One region of the Pseudalkalibacillus sp. A8 genome, then DNA from elsewhere that is predicted to be linked to it. Evidence: riboswitches for the same ligand, from Rfam matches in the RefSeq annotation. Region 1 holds a riboswitch; the other holds the start of a gene.

What was found. Region 1 has a riboswitch for S-adenosylmethionine ahead of ACJROX_RS17490 (YezD family protein). Riboswitches for the same ligand answer to the same signal wherever they lie in the genome.
Region 2: it holds a riboswitch for S-adenosylmethionine, as region 1 does, so the genes downstream of both, msrA (peptide-methionine (S)-S-oxide reductase MsrA) here and ACJROX_RS17490 (YezD family protein) in region 1, are expected to answer to the same signal.

The regions. Positions count from the first base shown of each region.
Region 1 covers NZ_CP174509.1:3,395,745-3,400,171, forward strand. The annotation lists gene ACJROX_RS17475 (STAS domain-containing protein) at 115-948, opposite strand; gene ACJROX_RS17480 (enoyl-CoA hydratase/isomerase family protein) at 1,370-1,555, opposite strand; gene ACJROX_RS17485 (enoyl-CoA hydratase/isomerase family protein) at 1,660-1,962, opposite strand; gene ACJROX_RS17490 (YezD family protein) at 1,977-2,123, opposite strand; SAM riboswitch class I at 2,233-2,336, opposite strand; gene ACJROX_RS17495 (cold-shock protein) at 3,445-3,645, opposite strand; gene ACJROX_RS17500 (SIMPL domain-containing protein) at 3,972-4,427, shown strand, end outside.
Region 2 covers NZ_CP174509.1:4,452,608-4,457,034, reverse strand. The annotation lists gene ACJROX_RS22910 (M20/M25/M40 family metallo-hydrolase) at 1-118, shown strand, start outside; gene ACJROX_RS22905 (divergent PAP2 family protein) at 388-855, shown strand; gene ACJROX_RS22900 (small, acid-soluble spore protein, alpha/beta type) at 1,666-1,860, shown strand; SAM riboswitch class I at 2,045-2,166, shown strand; gene msrA (peptide-methionine (S)-S-oxide reductase MsrA) at 2,281-2,751, shown strand; gene ACJROX_RS22890 (SGNH/GDSL hydrolase family protein) at 2,868-4,100, shown strand; gene ACJROX_RS22885 (DUF72 domain-containing protein) at 4,271-4,427, shown strand, end outside.

The DNA.
Region 1 (4,427 bases):
CCTCCTTTTTTGGACTTTTCCCAATCATCCTTAAAGGTAAACACCCTTAGAAGTTCTTCCTGGATAAAATGAAAAAGACGCTTTTTTAAGCGCCTCTTTCTAACATATTTTTTATCATTCGTTAGTGGTCAAAGCAATTGAAAGTTTTGACGTTATATTCACATTATCAAAGTCGATTCCCAATTGAACTGCAGTTTGCGCAATTTCAGGGCGAATACCCGATAAAGTTGTTTCAATCCCTAACAATCTTAGTGAATACAGCAATTGGAAAATTTCATGGGCGACCATCGTATCGACCATGAATACACCCGATAAATCGATATAAAGATGTTCAATATGGCGATCGGAACATTGCTGCAATGTACTATCAAGAATCGTTTTAGCCCTATGAGTATCTATATCTCCTACGATTGGTAGTAAACCTATTTTATGGGATAAGTCGATCACTGGAGAACTTAACTCATTGATCATCGCCTTTTGAGCAGTTAACTGATCATTAAGATAGTTGTTCCTTTCTTCGGTAAAACGAACCATAGCAATATCGGATTCCTTGATGATCATTTCTTTCCATAACCCGATTTGTTCATTGGAACACTTATCTGGATGGATTTTCACGAAATCATTGATCAAATTGATGTATTGTTTACGGACACGAATGAATTCTCTCATGATATAGTGGGTGGGAGTTTCGATATGATCCTTATCTCTCGCTGTTCTAATCACCCATTCTTCAAAATACTTGAAAAATTCATCTTCTTCCTTATCAAATATTTCAATCAGATTCAGGTGAAATTCATAATTTTGCTGTTTCAAATTCCTAATGACTTCAGGATCGGTAGAAGAATATACCCCTGTAGGATCACTTTTCTCTAAAGTATTATACCAATCTTCTGTAAGCTGTTCTGCTTTATCAAGAAGGAACTTATGCAACTCTTTATTTCTCTGCACCTTTTAATGACCTCCATAAAGACGTTTTTACTCTTTTTCCTCTATTTTAAATTAATCAAACCATGCGGACAATTTTTCTTGTCTATTCATTAGCTTTTTTATTCTCAAGGGAAATAAAAAAGCCTCTCGAAAAGAGAGACTTTATTAACGCGTTGAAAGCCATTCTGAAGTTCTTATTCATTGTTCACTTGTCTGCTTACCTTTATTAAGAAAACCTTTTTCTCTTATCAAAACCCCTACACCCTCTAAATCTTTTTCCGTGTTTAAGAAAAACATCGAAATCGCAGTATCTACATTGTAGTCAAGAGCCTCCCGAATCACTTGCAGTTCGAACGTTTTGTTGATATTGCTTTGTAAGCTTTACAGCAGATGCAGGTAGTTTTTATATACGTTTTGCTAAACTGAAAGCTTCGTCTTGTAGCTACTCCTTTTTCACCACCTTATTGAAAATTCCAATTTCACGTGCTTCATAAGCATCAATTACATCCCCAGTCAAAAGTAACTCCTTCGCCTTCCGGATCCCAATGACCCACGGCATCATGAGTGTAGGCGGTGCTGCAACGAAGCGTATTTCAGGCTCACCGAACTTAGCACTTTCGGATGCAATCGCTTAATCAGAACTTAATACCCAGTCTGCAGCTCCTCCGAGCACATTCCCATCAACAGCGACTATCACCGGCTTTTTAAGTGACCATAATTTCAATGATACTCTCAGTAAAAATTCGAGGTGTGCTCGCCAAACCTCTGATGGCTCCTCTCCAATCGTGTCGGGTAGTCGGACGCTTTCCTTAGATCTACACCAGATGAGAAATGCTTACCGGCGCCTGTGAGGATGACAGCTTTCACATACTTATCCCCTTCAACCTCACATAACGTTTTTTCCAGTTCATGGGCAAGTGAATCACTTATTGAATTCAACTGATTCGGTCGGTTTAAAGTTATCGTTGCTACATTTTCTTTCTTTTCAACTAAAATATATTCCTTATCTGTTTGTTTTGCTGTTGAAACTGTCATTGTCACAAGACTCTTTATTTTATTCTCACTTTTTCATTCTTTTCAATCTGAATGACTTTACCGTCCTGCACAACCAAGGTGACGGATCCAAATTTCATAGTCTTCAACATTTCATTTATCCGGGGCACAATGTTTTTTAATTCATCTCTCTCCTTCGACATTCTCTACTCTCCTTTCTTCAAACGAATTACCAGGTTTGGAATTCCTCAGAAAAATAAAAAGGTCCCTCAAAAATGAGAGACCTGGTTTCACGTACACCAAATGGTATGCACCTTATCTCTCAAAATGGAATTCCATTTTGCTGGAATTAGCACCTTGCAATAGCAGGTTGCCGGGCGTCGTTGGGCCAGTCCCTCCGCCACTCTTGATAAGTGATTCAACTTATTTTTTTGAATTTTACAGTAGTTCGATAGGAATTGTCAACAATAAAATCAAAACTAGTCTTAAATGCCCAGGTTAAGAACTTTTTTTAACGCTGGATTTTTTTCCTCTTGTATTCATTTAGCCCAAGTCCGTTACAGCGGAACATCACTTCCTCAAACTCCTTCCTTCCATGATTAAAAATCACCCTCCCTTTCAATACTTCGACTGAAGCATAACAAGCGATTGAATTGCCTCTGAAAGTAGTTCCGAGCGGTTCCAAGTTGCCTTTAAATCCTAAAAGCAAAAGTGAGCTTAAAGGAAAGCCTGAAGCTATCCTGTGGCAATGGCCTTTTTATTCGATATGACAAGGAAGCTCCAGGATGCAACCAATCCTTTGTTCTGCCCTTAATGGATTTAGATTTCGACTCATTTCTCAAAATCTTACTTATAGCTAATCAGCCTTGATTATAAGACAAAAAGAATACTCGGGCTTGGCGAAGGCTGAGCCTTAGCTGCACTTATACTTCGTTCGTAAACTTTTCTGCTACGTCGATTAGCTACATCGCTGAAAAGTTATTCCTTCTTAACGTATAAAAAAAAGACGCCTTTACTGTCGTCTCGTTCTTACGTCTATATTTGTTCATATGTATTAGCTGGTAAGTCATTCCGTGAGATTCAATAACTTCATACCAGCCGAGGTTCCGTGCTCTCTAAAGTGGTGGATAGTGATATGCAATATATTTTGTGAGTTCCACTGTACAACCCAACTGATTGCGAAAAATAACTCAAACAACGAAAGCCCTGCCTCTCTTCCGTCCTTACGACTCCTCGGCCGCGCCAGTGTGATTCAGTTACCGTACGTGCTTTTAACTCCCTTCTACTCAAATTGTTTCCTTGTCTGAAAAAATAGATTAAATGGAGATCAAAAGAGGGGTTGAAAATGTGGATTAAACATTTTTTAGTGCACGCTTTGTAGAGCACATAATACCCTTTATGATTCTTCTCACAAAGGAAGCTTAAACCAATTTTTCTTGGAAGGTCTTTTTTTTGAGGACCCAGAAAATGCAAAAAGGGTGGCGTACTAACGTATGCCACCCAATAAGACTCAAGTTTTAATACTTAGACTTTTTGTACGTTAGAAGCTTGTGGTCCGCGGTTACCATCAACGATTTCGAATGAAACGTTTTGACCTTCTTCTAAAGTTTTGAATCCGTCACCTTCAATTGCAGAAAAGTGAACGAATACGTCGTTACCTTCTGAAATTTCGATGAAACCAAAACCTTTTTCTGCGTTAAACCATTTTACTGTACCAGTATTCATATACTGTACCTCCTGAAAATCTTACAAATTCACCAAAAGTTTACCGTTATATTTATCATTCTGACTGTATAAAAAAACCGCACCCGCATGACTGTGAGACAATTAAATTCGTCCACACAATTGCAGCTACGACTTCAATCTATCCACCATTTATATAACCAACTTTATCGGCGTTAATCATATAATAATTCATTTTTAGGAGAATGTCAATAAAATGCTCATTTTACTGTTAAGGATTTTTATCTTACGTATAATCATCATCAGAGGAACATGTTTAAAAAGGTAATGAATATAGTTTACAAAAGGAAAATTGTAGAGGTGATCACATGAATAGCAGCTATCCATTTCCGAAGTGGGATGAAAATATAAAAACTTCAAAACCAGTAATGGAGCTTTATGGTGATGGTGAATTGACAATTGATGCTGATGAGATATCGCTTACAATAGGAGTTATCACGGAAGGTCCTGATGTTAAAACAGCCTCTGCTGAAAATGCCAGAAGGTCCACCCAAGTTCTGAATGCATTATTGAATTTAGGAATACCATCCAATCAAATTGAAACATTGGTTTACACGATCCAACCGATCTACGCTTATGAAAATGGGCAATCGATCTTCAAGGGTTTTAGAGTGGAACATTTGTTCAGAGTAATAATCAATGATGTTCAATCAGCTGGTAACGTTTATGATGCGGCGATCCGGAACGGGGCAAATTTCGCTAGGGACATCTCATTCGATGTTTCAAATCCTAAGGCTTTTTATTTAAAGGCTTTAACAATCGCC
Region 2 (4,427 bases), 1.1 Mb from region 1:
TGAGTTTTATGATCCGACTGACGCTTTTTATGGCGTACAAAAAATCTTTTTAACCATACTTGGTTTGGTCGGGGTAGAAAATGTAAGCGAGCCACTTTTAACAAAAAATAAGAATTGATGGAGACTAAGTACTGTCTCCATTTTTCAGTTCTCTGGAAAAGGGATCATAAATACGAAACGATAGCCACCAACAATAAAATACATTCAAGCTGATTATTAGGTGAGACTAAGCGGTATTAATCGATACAGATTTTCATAACATTTTGCGCAGGTGATCTTAAAAAAACGTCTTTTCGTTCAGTCGCATAAAAACTCCATTTAAGGAAAGAAAATAAGAGGAGACAAGTTCTGTAACAAAGATGATTTTATAATGGAGGGCCTAAGTTTATGCAGAAGATGAACAGAGGGATATTGACCGCGCTTTCGGCGATTGGAATTGCACAAGGCCTGAAGATCCTGACGCATAAGAGGTTGACGGGTAAGTGGGATATTAAACAGGTGGTTACGACAGGTGGGATGCCAAGCTCCCATTCAGCGGGCGTATCATCACTGGCTACTTATATAGCAACCAATAAAGGGTCGCGTCACACGGAAACAGCACTGGCAACCATTTTTGGTATGCTCGTCATGTATGATGCCCAAGGGATCCGTCGTCACACAGGTGAAATTGCTCAACTTGTGAACGATTTGGAGGATGAATTCGCTGCATTTTCAGGTGATTTTCCGAGCTTTGAGTTTGTTCAAAGGGATAAGGAACTGAAGGAGATGTTAGGACATCAACCGATCGAGGTTCTTGGTGGTGCAATTTTAGGAGCTATTTTAGGTTATATTTCTGCTAAATGTGAAAATAGGTGAAAGGACTGGACTTTTGTTCGTTTAGGGTGTTGGACTGGACATCACTTAGTTGTATCGAAAAGGAAGTGAATATTAAAAAAGGTTTGTCTCAGTTTAAATGATCGCAAAAATCTAGTCTCTTGAACACCGACTGATTGTTAGCGCTTTTCTATGTTATAATAAATCAGCAATAGAATAGGATTTCTCAAGGGTGGTCGGCACACTCCCAATCGGAAGGGGGTGGTGCTGCATGACGGTATTTGAAGCGTTGATGTTCACTTGCGCGTTTACAACTTTAATTGTTGTAGTACTGTCGTTTAATCATAAAAAATAATCCACCCTTGAGTTAGTCGGCTCAGGTGGATTATTCTACCCTTAGTCGATCCCCTTGCAGGGAACCGTCTATTGCATGACCGTTGGTGTTACCAGCACCTACGGTCTTTTATACTGTATTCCATCTTATCTGATTTTATTATAACCGATATTTGAAGGAAAGAGAACTACATGATACCAAAAGAAACTGTGTTATAACTCTCCTTTCTTTTATCAACACAGATTTCTAATAAATAATTATCAATTTCTTCCTTATCATCTATTATATGTGTTACCCCTTTCAAAAAGATCGTAGTGAAGAGGACAAGCAATTGTTATAAAGTAAAAAAACGCCCCCGATTTTGTACCGATTGAGATTGAAAAACGATAAAACATTTTGATCGATTACCAGTATATAAAGATTTAGGAAAGATTTCATCTAATTAAAACATATCCTTTAGGTTAAATTAAAGTTGAGTAATTTTTCATTACTCGAATAACCGTGTGGAGTGATGTATCGTGGCAAGAAATAAACCTTTGGTACCTAATGCAGAGAATTCATTGAATCAGATGAAGCAAGAAACTGCTAATGAGATGGGTGTTCAACCTGGTGCAAATACTACCTCACGAGCAAATGGTGCTGTTGGCGGACAGATGACCAAACGTCTAGTCGGAATGGCTGAACAGCAACTAAGCAATAAACCGAAGCAATAACATTGCTTTCTAAATAAGAGACCAATTTTTGGTCTCTTTGAAAAATCCATTCACCAAATGCGAGGTCATATCATAAACTATAGTCAACGGAAACTAAAGTAAAATGGTTTAATCATAAATCATTCTTTACTTCGTTGCTTAAACGTGGTAAGATGATAATCAAACTAAAATGAATAATGAAAACTTCTTATCCAGAGAGGCGGAGGGACTGGCCCTTTGATGCCCGGCAACCATCGAATCAATCCATAGATTGAGGAGAACGGTGCCAATTCCTGTAGGATGATCAAACATCCTAGAAGATGAGAGGATCGTTAAAGATATTTACGAACCCTTTTCTTACTGGATAAGAAAAGGGTTTTTTCGTGCATATACGAAAAGCTCTCGATAGAAGTTTCGTTATTATGAAAGGAAAGATGATAAGTGAAAACAGCTATTTTTGGAGCTGGATGCTTCTGGGGAGTTGAAGCATTCTTTGAAAAATTTGAAGGGGTTATCTCGACACGTGTAGGTTTTACAGGCGGTCATGTCGAGAATCCAACATATGAGCATGTGAAGACTGGAGAAACAGGCCATGCGGAGGCAGTCAAGATCCAATATGATCCTGCCGTGATCTCCTATTCCGAATTGCTCAACACTTTCTTTGAAGTCCATGACCCTACCACACGAAATAGACAGGGCCTGGATATTGGTCATCAATATCGTTCAGTCATTTTTTATACAGATGCAAATCAACAATATCTAGCCGCAGAAAAAATCAAGGAATTGGAAGAAAAAGCTGTCTTTAAGCTTCCGATTGTAACCGAAATCCAAGAAGCTTCGATCTTCTATGATGCAGAAGAGGATCATCAAAAGTATTTACAAAAGAATGGTTCGGTCGCTTGCGGCATGTAGTAATGGTGTCCAGCTCAAATACCCTTTCCTTGGTTTTACCCCAAGAAAGGGTTTATAATTGTCGAATAAACTCTCTTAGGAGAGAAAATTGACAAGATATGAAGGGCAAGGAATTTATGTTACGTTTACAGTATTTTGTTCTCGCAAGCGGGATTATCATTTTACTTTCTGTATGCATGGCTGCTTATGGAGATATAGGATCTTCAACCGAAAAAGGACAGGATGAAGGAAACTGGGTAGGCGCTTGGTCTGCAAGTATGCAAGCCCCTTTTGAAGACGGGGTATCCCAAAGAGGATTTGAAAACCAAACGATTCGTTTCATCATTCATCCTCATACCGATGGTGAAAAAATGCGCATACGTCTTTCTAATACATTCGGTTCAGAACCGTTAACAATCGACAAGATAAATGTTGCTGTTTCAAAAAAAGGAGCTGAAATCATTCCGGGGACAAATCGCAAGGTTACATTCGGAGGTGATCAAAAAGTCACAATCCCTGCAGGGGGAAAAGAATTCAGTGATCCGATGTCCTTTAAGGTCAAGAATGCCAAAAACCTCGCGGTCAGTGTTTATGTCCGTGATAAAACCGGACCTGCAACCTGGCATCCCCGTTCGATGCAAACAACATATATTTCAACAGGAGATCATGTTACAGACTCTGATGCTTCTGCATTTAAAACAAAAGAAGAAGCTTGGTTTTGGCTGGATGGGGTGGACGTCATCCCAGATTCTACTGTAAAAGGCTCGATTGTTGTCTTGGGAAGTTCAATTGCCAATGGAAATCATTCGGAGCAGAATGCCAACCATCGATGGACTGACTTTTTAGCAGAACGGTTCAATCAGGAAACAGACACCAAAATGTCTGTATTGAATGCTGGCGTTTCTGCTAATCATTTGATCAACAGTCTACCCGACAAAGGTGAGAATGCCCTGGCAAGACTAGAGCAGGATGTTTTCAGCCAAACAGGGGTAAAGGCAGTGATCCTCAATCAAGGGTTGAATGATATAAGGCATCATCCTGAGTATGATTCGGAAAAAATCATTGAAAGAATGAAGGATATCATCGATGCTTCTCATGACAAGGGGCTTAAAATTTATGGCGGGACCTTAACCCCTTTCAAAGGATCAGGAATGTACACACCGGAAAAGGAAAAAACCCGTAAGGAGGTCAATGACTGGATCAGGACAAGTGGAGAGTTTGATGGTGTCATCGACTTTGACAAAGCACTGAGGGATCCAGAAGACCCTGAACGCTATCTTCCTAAATATGATGCGGGAGATCATCTGCATCCGAATGACGCTGGATATGAGGTAATGGCTGAGACTGTAGACCTTTCAATGTTTGAATAATATACAAGAAGAGCTCTCGATAAAGGGCTCTTTTTTTAGTGGTATAAAAGCACCGATCGGCGTGATTATACTTGGTTCCTGATAACGCATTAAATACTTGCACTTTTCATTGAGACGACTCAAAATATAAGGTATCTATTATCGATATTCATAGGAAAGGATTCAGTGACATGATTGAGATTGGACTGACTGGTTGGGGTGACCACGATTCACTTTACCCAGCAGATATCAAATCAAATGAAAAATTGCAGACCTACAGCAGTTTTTTTCCGACCGTAGAAATCGATTCAGCTTTTTACGCTGTCCAACCGGTGAAAAACTATGAAA